3 regions of the Paenibacillus sp. p3-SID867 genome follow, and region 3 is predicted to be linked to each of the others. Evidence: riboswitches for the same ligand, from Rfam matches in the RefSeq annotation. Region 3 holds a riboswitch; each other region holds the start of a gene.
The links. Region 3 has a riboswitch for ZMP and ZTP ahead of M4D81_RS11270 (DJ-1/PfpI family protein). Riboswitches for the same ligand answer to the same signal wherever they lie in the genome.

Region 1: it holds a riboswitch for ZMP and ZTP, as region 3 does, so the genes downstream of both, M4D81_RS07835 (bifunctional 5,10-methylenetetrahydrofolate dehydrogenase/5,10-methenyltetrahydrofolate cyclohydrolase) here and M4D81_RS11270 (DJ-1/PfpI family protein) in region 3, are expected to answer to the same signal.
Region 2: it holds a riboswitch for ZMP and ZTP, as region 3 does, so the genes downstream of both, rpiB (ribose 5-phosphate isomerase B) here and M4D81_RS11270 (DJ-1/PfpI family protein) in region 3, are expected to answer to the same signal.

Annotation. Positions count from the first base shown of each region.
Region 1 is NZ_JAMBDM010000003.1:357,472-361,652, forward strand. Features, by position in the region: gene M4D81_RS07825 (TIGR03943 family putative permease subunit) at 1-688, opposite strand, end outside; gene M4D81_RS07830 (permease) at 787-1,797, opposite strand; ZMP/ZTP riboswitch at 1,955-2,034, shown strand; gene M4D81_RS07835 (bifunctional 5,10-methylenetetrahydrofolate dehydrogenase/5,10-methenyltetrahydrofolate cyclohydrolase) at 2,099-2,947, shown strand; gene M4D81_RS07840 (Cof-type HAD-IIB family hydrolase) at 3,264-4,064, shown strand.
Region 2 is NZ_JAMBDM010000016.1:13,618-17,798, reverse strand. Features, by position in the region: gene M4D81_RS26465 (L-threonylcarbamoyladenylate synthase) at 1-462, shown strand, start outside; gene M4D81_RS26460 (manganese efflux pump MntP) at 545-1,108, shown strand; gene M4D81_RS26455 (low molecular weight protein arginine phosphatase) at 1,162-1,749, shown strand; ZMP/ZTP riboswitch at 1,841-1,922, shown strand; gene rpiB (ribose 5-phosphate isomerase B) at 2,037-2,501, shown strand; gene M4D81_RS26445 (TIGR01440 family protein) at 2,583-3,167, shown strand; gene M4D81_RS26440 (serine hydroxymethyltransferase) at 3,259-4,181, shown strand, end outside.
Region 3 is NZ_JAMBDM010000004.1:466,332-470,512, reverse strand. Features, by position in the region: gene M4D81_RS11285 (carbohydrate ABC transporter permease) at 1-74, opposite strand, end outside; gene M4D81_RS11280 (carbohydrate ABC transporter permease) at 71-1,036, opposite strand; gene M4D81_RS11275 (hypothetical protein) at 1,269-2,036, shown strand; ZMP/ZTP riboswitch at 2,204-2,285, shown strand; gene M4D81_RS11270 (DJ-1/PfpI family protein) at 2,346-2,957, shown strand; gene M4D81_RS11265 (helix-turn-helix domain-containing protein) at 3,273-4,181, shown strand, end outside.

The DNA.
Region 1 (4,181 bases), on a different contig from region 3:
CAAAGGTATCCTCATTCATATGTCCGTCGCGGAAGACGAATCCTTGCACCGAGATGGTTTTTCCTTGAAAATGCTCTTTGTACATATCCATGGCCCCGACGGTTTCCGAGAAAATGTCCGGTTCCACCTTAATGACGGGCAGCGTATATAAGCGCTTGGCAAGCTCTGCAAACTCCACACTATAAATGTCCTTGGCAACGAATCGTTCGTTCAAAGCGATATTTTCTTCTGCTCCTTGATCCATGCCGGGTAATCGCTTATCCGTGGCTGAAAAGGCGGACGTGTTGCGGTCATCGGTTTTACGCCGTACATCGGGATTCGGATAGGTGTAGATCATTCCTTTTTTGGCTGCCATATCGCTGCCCAGGGCTTGGTCCGGCAGGAACAGGCCAAACAGCAGCGGCACCGTGAATAACCCGTATACCGTTATGTTTTTGACAAGGCCGGCAGGCAGGGGATGCTCGCAATCACACACCTCTCCGGAATCGCCCGCAAGGGAATGCCACATCATCCCGAATGCAATGAACAACAACGGAACCGGGCAGAGAAGCAGCAGGGTCTGCATATGAGGCGCTAGGTAATATTCAAGCGAATCTGAAGCATTCAGATGCATGATATAAGCGGCGAGAGCCGCAACAAGCAGCGACCGGAGCGTATAGTGAATCCGTATCCTCAAACTGGACTTCATCCTCCCAATCACCTCCAATCTCAAGCGGATACCTGATCAACCTAAACGGTCCCGGTAATCTCGTTTGGTTTTTTCATCAATCTTTCATCCTTAGGCAGCTATCCACCCAGAAGAGCGTTGACGGCTACAGAGCCGATGAAGACAAGCGTCATCACCAGCAGGCTTAAACCGATGACGAATTTAGTCTTGAAGGTAGCCGACAGCATGAGCAAGCTTTTGAAATCCAGCATCGGGCCGAGCACGAGAAAGGATACGAGCGGACCTACGGTGAAGGTGTGCGTGAACGCCGATGCCACAAATGCATCCGAGGTCGAGCAGAGGGACAGAATGAAAGCAAACCCCATCATGAACAGGTAAGAAGCGGTGGGACCGTTCCCCAATGCCAGCAGCTCTTCTCTAGGAATGAAGGATTGGATGCAGGCTGTCAGGAATGCGCCAAGAACCAGGTATTTGCCCATTTCGATCAATTCGTCTCCGGCGTGGACAAACAGGCTTCTCCAAGTTTTGGGATGCTCGTGCAGCTTGCGTTCACCAACGGCGGAATCTTGTTCGGAAAACTCTTGTAAGGAACGCTTGAGCGGGTTGTTCCTTGAAAAAACATAGACAAGCAAACCTACCGTTACCGCGACTGCAAAAGCCAGTCCCATCCGGCCGATCGTCACTTCGGGATGCGAACGGAAGGCCATGATCGTCGCAGCGAACACAATGGGGTTCAGGATAGGTCCGCTGAGAATAAAGGTTACAGCGATGTAGGCAGGCATCCCCTTAAGCATCAGCCTTCGGACGACCGGGATCATCCCGCATTCACAGATGGGAAACACGATCCCCAGCATGGAAGCGAACAGGACGCCGATGACCGGATTTTTGGGCGTGATCCGACGCACCCACTGTTCTTTAACGAACAGCTGAAGAAGGGACGACAGCAGCACTCCAAGCAGTACAAAAGGAAGCGCCTCAAGGAAAATGCCCGTAAAAACCGTTTTTACCTGCTGTATGTCACGGCTAGATATTAGACTTGTATCGTTCTGCAGCCATATCGTCAAGACCGGTATCACGAAGACAAGCGGAATCATGAAGGGCAGCATTTTGAAGATTACCGGATATTTCATTCAGGCCTCCTGGAGCGAATTGTTCTTAAGACATTCTATGCTTGTACCATCGGCAACATACTAGATTCTTGCAAATTAATCAAAAAGATTACGATTTAATACGTGAACTTCAAGACCGGTAGCGCGAAGTCCAAAGTCGTGGTATATTTAAAAAAAGTTATCTGTGTGTTACTGGCGTAGCTTGGGGTACCAAGAGGGAGCACATAGGATCATATGCCGTACGCCTGGGCAAGAGGTAAGGAGACGATCAGTCGCCTTGCCTCTTTATGTTTTTAATACAATGGCGAAGGAGCGGATTAGCATGAGTAAGGAACCCGTAATTTTGGATGGAAAAAAGGTATCCGATGATATTAAGGCAAAGCTGGCGGTGAAGGTACAGGAATTGAAGCAGCACGGGATAACGCCTTGTCTGGCAACGATTCTGGTTGGCGATGATCCTGCTTCTGCGACCTATGTGCGGATGAAGGGAAATGCTTGCGAGCGGCTTGGTATCATATCCAAGAAAGTGGTGCTGGAGACATCGACCTCGACCGAGGAGCTGATCGCCGCGATACAAGAGCTGAACGAGGATCCGAATGTCCACGGTATTCTGCTGCAGCATCCGGTGCCGCATCATATCGATGAACGGGCGGCTTTTGATGCCATTGCCATTGAAAAAGACGTGGATGGAGTAACCACGCTCGGTTTCTCGCAAAATGCGTTTGGTTTTGCCGATTATCCGTCTTGTACGCCTGCCGCGATTATTGCGATTATGGATTATTATGACCTGCCGATCGAAGGGAAGCATGCCGTGGTGGTCGGACGCAGTCCGATTCTGGGTAAGCCGGTATCGATGATGCTGCTCAATCGCAATGCTACCGTTACGATCTGCCACTCGAGAACGAAGAACCTCGGGGAGCTTGTGTCCCAGGCGGATATCGTGGTTGCGGCCGTAGGCAAACCTAATTTCATTCAAGGGAGCTGGATTAAGCCGGGTGCCGTTGTATTGGATGCCGGCTACAATAAAGGGAATATCGGCGACTGCGATTATGAAGCCTGCGCGAAGGTGGCATCTGCGATTACACCGGTACCGGCAGGTGTCGGCCCCGTTACGATTGCTACATTGCTGAAGCATACCGTCGAATCGGCCGAGCGAACCGTGCAAGCCTAAAGGAAAGCCACAGACTATTTGCATATGAATGAAGGTGCGCCCATGAAATGCTCGATGAGGTTCGCTCGGAAGTGAAATAAGCCCATAGAAGAAGTCCGCCTGCACAAGGCGGACTCTTTTGTTGTCGTTAGATATGAAAATGACGGCAAATTGCGCTTATGTAAAATACCACAGAAACCGTGCTCCAGCGCGGTTTTTTATGCACTATCGGGAAGTGTTCGAACGACCTTGCTGAAATAATGGCTTGCTCTGAAATGCTTTTCATCATTTACAATATGGTTACTGGCTAGAATCTACGGAAGAGGGGCGAGTTTCATTGAATAAGAAAATCATATTTTTTGATATCGACGGGACGCTGCTGGATCATGAAAAGAAAGTTCCGGCTACAACGAAAGAGTCCATTCAGGAGTTAAAGGATGCCGGGCACATCGTCGCTATAGCGACAGGGCGCGCTCCCTATCATTTTGAAGAGCTGCGTGAGGAGCTCGGTATCAATTCCTATGTTTGTATGAACGGTCAGTATGTGGTTCATGAAGGCAAACCGATCCATGGAAATCCATTGGCGCAAGATGCCTTGCAGAAGCTGACGGAGCAGGCCGTTGAGTTTGATCATCCGATCATATATGCCGGCAGTGAAGCCATGAAGATGAACGTAACCGAGCATGTTCATATCGATTCCAGCTGGGGGGAACTGAAACTCACGATCCCTGAATATGATCCGGAATATTACTTGGGCAGAGATATTTATCAGGCTATTGTATTCTGCACGGAGGATGAGGAAGCGGCTTACGTGAACAATTTCGCAGGTCGGTTCGATTTCGTTCGATGGGGTCCTTATGGAATCGATGTGCTGCCGTCCGGGGGATCCAAAGCCGAAGGGATTAAACAATTGATTCAGCTGCTGCACATCGATCTGGAAGATACGATTGCCTTTGGCGATTATCTGAATGATCTGGAGATGCTGTCGTACGTGGGCCACGGTGTGGCGATGGGCAATGCGCCGGAAATCGTCAAGAAGGCGGCCAGGCATATAACCAGGGATGTTGATCAAGACGGTATACAGTACGGCCTCCGTCTGTTGGGTCTACTGGGTAAGGAACCGCAGGAAATCGTGTAGTTATTTTACGATAAAAAGTCATGCAGCGTGTCAGTCTTCGTTCCTGAGGGACGATAAGGACTGACATGTTTTCGGTTTGAAGTGCATTTCGAGAAGCGCAGTTTTGACGATGGAATG
Region 2 (4,181 bases), on a different contig from region 3:
ACGGCCGAGCAGCTTGCCGCGGTTGCGGCAAGCGTGCGCATGGACCCGGCGCTGCATCGCGCCGCCGGGGAGGCGGAGAGCCCGGCGCCGCGCTCGCCGGGCATGAAGTACACGCACTACGCACCGAAGGGTGCGATGTGCGTGGTGCAGGGCCCGCGTGCCGACGCGGTGTCGGCACGCATCGCGGCCGAGCTTGAGGCGGCTGCCCGACGCGGGGAGGTGACCGGCGTGCTGTCGTTTGACGAGCACATCGGTCACTACCGCGCGGACGTTGCCGTCTCGCTCGGCAGCCTGGCCGCGCCGGAGGAAGCGGCCCGCCGGCTGTACGCCGGCCTGCGCCGGTTCGATGATGAAGGCGCAACCTTCATCCTGGCCGAAGCGTGCCCGGAGCAGGGCCTCGGAGCAGCCGTCATGAACCGGCTGCTCAAGGCCGCGGGACACCACATCATCGACGTGAATTAAAGCAGCCGCATGAACGCTGTTGGCATCATTTACCCCTTGTCCGCATATGGTGTACAAGACCATGGGACTTGGGGGAATGGGCATGCTGGAGGCGTCTGTCCAATCGGGACAGCTTGCGGCGATTCTGCTGATGGCGGTTGCACTCGGGCTAGACGCATTTTCGCTTGGAATCGGAGTTGGAATGAGAGGCGGTATGCGCTTAGGCCATATGCTGGGCATCAGCTTCATGATCGCGTTGTTTCACATGCTGATGCCGCTGCTGGGCTTATTTGCCGGCCGCTATGTTGGCATGTTACTGGGCCACGTCACAGGGCTTGCTGCCGGCGGGCTGCTGCTTTTACTGGGCGGGCATATGATGTATAACGCCCTGCGGGGCGGAGAGGGACAGCGAATACATCCTACCGCATTTTTAGGCATGCTGCTGTTTTCGCTTAGCGTCAGCATCGACTCCTTCTCGGTAGGCGTTTCCCTCGGAATGTTTGTGGATGATGTGCTGTTAATCGTAATTTCCTTCGGGGTCGTGGGCGGTTTGCTGTCCATTCTCGGTTTGCTGCTTGGCCGTCAGGTAAGCAATAAGCTGGGGGAGTACGGTGAAATGCTGGGCGGACTGATTTTGGTTATCTTTGGCACCATGTTTATTTTTTGACGCAATATTTGTTACAATAACCCCAAAGAACCTACGAACGGGAGGAACGGACCGTGAAAAATATATTGTTTGTCTGCACGGGAAATACCTGCCGCAGTCCAATGGCGGAAGGCATGCTGCGCAAGCTTGCCAAACAACGGGGCATTCCGCTGGAAACGAAGTCCGCCGGTGTCTCGGCCGTGGATGGAATGCCGGTGTCCCATCATGCGGAATCCATCCTGCGAGACCAGGATATCCAGGAACGCTTGGTGTCCAAGCCGTTGACCGCGAACCTTGTAGAATGGGCGGACCTGATTCTGACGCTGACCCAGTCGCATAAGCAGTATGCTATAAGGCAGTTTCCGCACGCCGCAGACAAGATGCACACGCTGAAAGAGTTCGTTGAGGATGACCGCCGGGTGCTGGACGATCTGCGGGAGCAGGATAGTCTGTATGCAGCGCTTGAGCTGGCCAGATCTCTGGGCCACGATGTCAGCGACCGTGACCGGGAGCGTCTGATCGAGCTGCGTCAGCGCATCCCGAGCTTCGATATCTCCGACCCTTTCGGAGGCTCGCGGGAGGAATATGAAGCGACGGCCGCAGAGATACGGACGGCGTTGTTCCGTCTTTTGGACAAGCTGGAAGCGGATCGGCATAACTAAGCCTAGCTTTTAGAGATATGAAGCCTTGCATTGGGCTGAAAAGCCACTTGCCTTTCGCATGGTATTGCTTTAAGATGAAGTTGAAAAACAAATGATCCGGTGTAACTGGCGACGAAGTGGATGAAACCACGATGGAGCATCGGAATATACGGCCGGTCGCCTGGGCAAAGAGCATTTGGAGCACAATACGTGCGCCGACTGCTCTTTTTTCGTCTTTTGCGCCCGATTTGGGTTATAATGAAACAAGCTAAAACGCAAAAGCGAACATACGAGGGGGTTTTTCATAGATGAAAATTGCATTGGGTACGGATCATGCCGGCATTCGTCTGAAAGAGGAGATCATGGAAGTCATTCGGGGTCTTGGCCACGAGGTGGAGGATCTGGGCTGCGGCTGTTCCGATTCCGTGGATTATCCCGATTATGCCCTTCCGGTGTGCGAGAAGGTCGTCTCGGGTGAAGCGGACCGCGGCATTCTGATCTGCGGTACGGGGATCGGCATGAGCATAGCGGCCAACAAGGTGCCTGGCATTCGCTGCGCGCTGACACATGATGTGTTCTCAGCTAAAGCGACGCGCGAGCATAACGACAGCAACGTGATTGCGCTGGGTGAGCGTGTCGTCGGTCCCGGACTTGCTGCCGAAATCGTCAGCGCATGGCTGACGACGGATTTCAGTCATGGCGAGCGCCATGTCGGCCGCGTGAACAAGATCAAGGCCATCGAGGAGCGTTACCTGAAGAATGAATCGCGATAAGTGAACGCGTAATGCAGCTGCGGCTATCGTGATATGGGATTGAAGCATCTTCTGTGAAAAAATCATCGGGAGGACTGTGACATGACGGATATCTCCAAGGTTTCCTTGAACGAACAGACAGCGCGTATTGTCCGCGAACTGGCCAAAGTGGCCGTTTTAGGCCCGGGTAAAGTGCTGGTCATCGGAGCCAGCACCAGTGAAGTAGTTGGGCGCCGAATCGGTACGGGCGGCGCTCTTGAAACGGCGCAGCAACTCCTTCAGGGCATTGCCGAGGCTCAAACGGAATTCGGTTTTGCGGTGGCCTATCAATGCTGTGAGCATCTGAACCGTGCGCTTGTCATGGAACGCGAGCTGCTCGAGCGACTGGGCTTGACGGAAGTGGCGGCAGTTCCCATTCCGGGTGCGGGCGGGTCGATGGCTTCCGCAGCTTACCGCAGCATGAAGGAGCCCTGCCTTGCGGAATCGATTGAAGCCCATGCGGGTGTCGATATCGGCGAGACGCTGATCGGCATGCATTTGCGGAGAGTGGCGGTTCCGTTCCGGCCAACCGAGCGTTATATCGGGGAGGCGCGCGTAACTGCGGCTTATACCCGGCCCAAGCTGATCGGCGGAGAACGTGCGGTGTACCGACTCGAGCAGAGTGATGATTCCACGCTGTGCGATTGATTCGAATGAGAACTCGCTTTTTCAATGATGACTACTTGTAGTTTTTAAATTTGCAAGAAAAAATAACGATGGATTATGGGAGGATATGAACATGATGGAACATTTGCGGAAGAGTGACCCGGCTGTATTGGAAGCGATGGATTTGGAGCTGAAGCGTCAACGTAGCAACATTGAGCTGATTGCCTCTGAGAATATTGTCAGCGAAGCGGTTATGGAAGCAATGGGGACGGTGCTGACGAATAAATATGCGGAAGGCTACCCTGGCAAACGCTATTACGGTGGCTGTGAGCGTGTGGATATCGTGGAAGATATCGCCCGTGACCGCGCCAAAGAATTGTTCGGAGCCGAGCATGCCAACGTTCAGCCGCACTCCGGTGCCCAAGCGAACATGGCGGTATATTTGGCAGCCCTGAAGCCCGGAGATACCGTGCTCGGCATGAACCTGGCCCATGGCGGCCATTTGACTCACGGAAGCCCGGTTAACGCTTCTGGTCTTCTGTACAATTTCGTTGCCTACGGCGTGCAAGAAGACACGTTCCTTATCGATTACGACGAAGTCCGCAAAGCGGCATTCAAGCATCGCCCTCGTCTGATCGTGGCGGGTGCAAGTGCCTATCCTCGCATTATTGATTTTGAAAAGCTTGCTGCCATCGCCAATGACGTAGGCGCGTTGTTCATGGTCGACATGGCTCATATTGCAGGACTCGTTGCAGCAGGTCTTCATCCGAATCCGGTTCCGCATGCCCATTTTGTAACGACAACGACGCATAAGACGCTTCGCGGGCCTCGCGGCGGTATGATTCTGTGCAAAAAAGCTTGGGCGCAAGCGATTGATAAAGCGGTATTCCCCGGCTCCCAAGGCGGCCCGCTCATGCATGTGATTGCTTCCAAAGCCGTTGCGCTTGGCGAAGCCTTGGATCCGTCTTTCAAGACGTATGCAGAGAATGTCGTGAAGAATGCGAAAGTGCTGGCCGATACCCTGATCGAGGAAGGCCTGAACATTGTTTCCGGCGG
Region 3 (4,181 bases):
TAAAACATCACGAAACAGAATGCAATCATCACCATATGGACCAGCCAGTTTTGTTTATTATGTGAACCTGTCATTTGCGGCCCTCCGTTTCGGTTTCGTAGAAGACCCAGTATTTGGACGCGACAAAATTAAGCGCCGTGGCGATGCCGATAATAACGAGCAATATCCAGGCCAGGGCCGAGGCGTAGCCCATCTGCAGGGAACCAAAGGCTTTATTGTACAGGAACAGGGCAAACATCTCGGTTGAATTGACCGGTCCTCCATTCGTGACAACAAAAGCCGAAGTGAACATCTGGAATGCGTTGATGATGCCCATGATCAGATTAAACAGGATGACCGGGGACAACATGGGCAGGGTAATCCGGATGAACTTGCGGAGCGGCGAGGCCCCGTCCACGGAGGCGGCCTCATACAGCTCACTTGGGATTTGCTTGAGACCGGCAAGGAAAATAATCATCGATGAACCGAACTGCCAGGCCGTCAGCAGCACCAGGGTGCCGAGGGCGGTGGAGGGGGTGCCGATCCAGTTTTTGGGGGCGATCCCGACCCAAATCACGAGCTGATTAATGAAGCCGTTCAAACCGAAAATATTGCGCCATAGCACGGCCACCGCCAAGCTCCCGCCGATCAGAGAGGGCAGGTAAATGATGGTCCGGTAAAAGGATATGCCCCGGATGTTCCGGTTCAGCAGCAGGGCTACAGCCAGCGCCACCAGCAGTTTCAGCGGCACGGAAGCGATCACGTACAGAAATGTCACCTTCAGCGAATTGAAGAAGAGCCGGTCGTGAGCGATATCCTGGTAGTTCTCAAGTCCGATCCAGCGGGCCGGCTCCAGCAGCGAATACTCGGTGAAGGATAAATAGAAGGACTGGATAATGGGCCACAGCTGTAAAATAAGAAAGCCCAGCAGCCAGGGAGCGATGAACAGGTAGCCGGCTAACGGAGCATTCCAGCGCCCTTTGAGTGTTTTGGCAACCGCTTTCATATTCTTGTCCAGCTTGGCCTTGCCCACCGGCTGTGCCGTTTGTGCATTCATGATTAATCACCTCTCGCCTATTGATAGCTTCCATTGTATCCTGATGAAAATCAGGCCTGTAGGCGAAAGATGCACAAATTCTTTCATTATTGAATGATTAAGGAGTGAGTTCAGGAGAAAGTGAATACATGCCCGATAACAAGGTTGCCTAAGGTCAATCCATCTTGGCATCCCATTAAAGCAAACGGGCAGTTTAGTGGAATATATTATCCATTTATGGGTGATGAATTCCATGCTAAACTATTCTTTTGAATGTTTTACGCTACCAGGACAATTAAATGTTTCAGAAAGGAAGTCCCCTTTGCCCAAGCACATAAAGATCTACGTACTAATACTTATTATTTTCATATTAATAAACGCTGCGATGTACAAACATTTGGAAAACCAATCATCTGTAAAATACAATGATCTCTATTCACTGTATCAGCAGAAGAACGACTCGGCATTTGTCTATTTAGTAAAGCACGCTTCTGAAATGAATCCGTTTGCTGACACTTTAATGGCAATTAGTGAGTCGAAGGAAAATGAAGATCCTGCTAAGATTCGGCAATTGATCGATAAGGCGAAGATCCAAGCGGAAGAAATCGATGAGCAACTGTTAACAATCATTGAATTTAGCGATACCTTCAGAAACAATGCTGTTCCTCAGCTTTCAGTTAATAATACGGCAATGACAACGAATATGCAGCAGGATATGTTTTATCTTGCAACTCAGGCAAGGACATGGCCACCGTTATACCATATAAGCTATTTGTATTGGAAGTCTAATCCTAAAACAATAGACGCCAAGACTAGAGAAACCTTGCGCTCATTGGCGACTGAGCTCCGCGCGTTAAACGAAACGATTACGTCGATTAAGGATGACGCACATCACATGTTTTTCCAAGATCAAATAGAGTCACATAAAGCGGAGATACTACGGCAGTTGAAACCACACCTTGAAAGAATGAAAAAGATCCAAGAGGATTTTACAGGACATAATTCTCTCCAAGAGGACTAAGGATCGTCAACGGTTATGTTTTGATTACTGGCAGGCATGGTTTTCCCAACTAACGGGAGAAGTAGGTCAATTTACAAGGAGCAGTTTGCTGCGGCAGGTGCTCCTTCTTTACTTTAATCCATATATTTACAATGTGAACAAAGATCATGTATATTAAGTATTAAATATCTGGTATGTGTGACTGGCGTAAAAGTGGATTGAACCACGAGGAAGCACATATTTTATATGCCGTACGCCTGGGCAAAGTGTTTGATCTTTTGATCAAGCGCTTTATTTATTTTTCAAGGAATGAAAGGACTGGTAGCGGCGATGAAAATAGCGTTTGTGTTATTCGATGGAATGACAAGCATGGACTTAGCTGGATTTTATGAAGCAGTGACCTGGCTAGCGATCCTGAAAGCGAAGGAAAACGTATCATGGACGTTTTGTGCAGACAGGCCGGAGATCACGGATGACCGGGGGCTTAAAATGAAGTCCGATGCGGTGTTGCCTAATTTAGGTGAATTTGATTTAGTGTTTTTCCCTGGGGGCTTATCAACCAGAACGCTTCGATTTGATGAGGATTTCATGAGCTGGGTTCGGACAGCGGAGCTTGTACCGTATGCGATTTCTATTTGTACTGGGGCTTTGCTAATGGGCGCAGCTGGTTTCCTGAATGGGAAAAGGGCTACTACCAACTCATCAGCATATGATTTACTGGCTCCTTATTGTGCGGAAGTGATTTCTGCTCGTGTTGTGCGTGATGGTAATACGGTAACTGGTGCGGGGGTTACGGCTTCCATCGACTTGGGGCTATACTTGGTCGAAATGTTGACGACCAAGGAGACAGTTCTTCAAGTTCAGCAGAAGATGGAGTATCCATATTATAAAGCAGGTAACTTAAGAGACGTGTATATGCACTATTCTTCAAAAGGAGGATAAGATGATTGTTCGTGTTCTTCAAGCGCATGTCAGCCGGCTGTGCACTTGTTAAAAATCTATAAGAGGAGTACAAATAGTCTTTTCAAGATTATGTAACATAAAATCAAATAGTTTTTTGAATTTGTTAACTCCCTTCATTGCTTTCAAATCACATATGTTTAATGACCACGTCCATGCTATGGAAGTCGTGATGCTTTAGACTTGTTTTTCTTCCGCTCTTTAAAAAAGTGTTGGTAAACTCCGCTCATTCTTCTATGATGAAATTACTTCAAATCGACGATGAGATAAGGAATTATTCGCTTTAGGGGGATGCCTATGGGAAGAAAAGCGTGGTTTTACCGTCAGCTTTTATCGTATATGCCGGTCTTCTTTATCGTGATTTCATTTGTGTTTTTTGTCTTTTTCCAGATGCTCGGGGAACAGTCTCGGCAAGGTGCGATTCAGGCCAATGAGACGATGATTCATCAGGCGATGCGTTCGGTGGACAACTCGCTGAAGGCCATCGATCAGATGCTCGTGCAGGAATTGTTGTTCAACCCCGATATGTCGGGATTTTTCAATCATGAGGATCAGGACAACGTCTATTTGAACATGCAGGCGGTGAAGGCCATGAAGCAGTTCAAGGTGTCCAATCCGCTTGTGGATTCCATGGTGCTCGTGCGGACCCAGGATGAGTTCGTGTTGAGTACTTCGTCCTCGTTCAACTTGCAGGATTATGCGGATTATGACTTTCTCAAGCCTTATTTGGGCCAGGTCAATAGTGAAGCAAAGTGGAGTGCGATGCGGAATTTCCGGGAGTTCAGCTTCAACAGTATGCAGCATGTGGTGACCCTGGTGCGAGATGCACCCTTCGTTACCCATGGGAAAGGCGTTATTGCCGTTAATATCAAGGTGGACGCCATACAAAACATGATTCAGGGCATGGTAAATCCCGATGTTAGTTTCATTCATATGAAGGATACGCAGGGGCAGTCCATGCTCCCCGGTACCTCCATGGCAGAGAGTGGGGAGCTTGTCTCCAAGGCGATTTCGCCTTATACCGGGTGGGTATATGAGGGAGGTCTTACCCAAGGCAGAGTGGTCGGTATCGTCAGCCAGCTGTACAATATCTGGTTTATCGTTGGCTTGCTCATGTGCGTTGCCGGGGTCGTCTGGATCGTAGTGGTTACGCGCCGAAACTATAAGCCGATTGAAGCCATCGTGTCCCGGATTCATAACTATTCA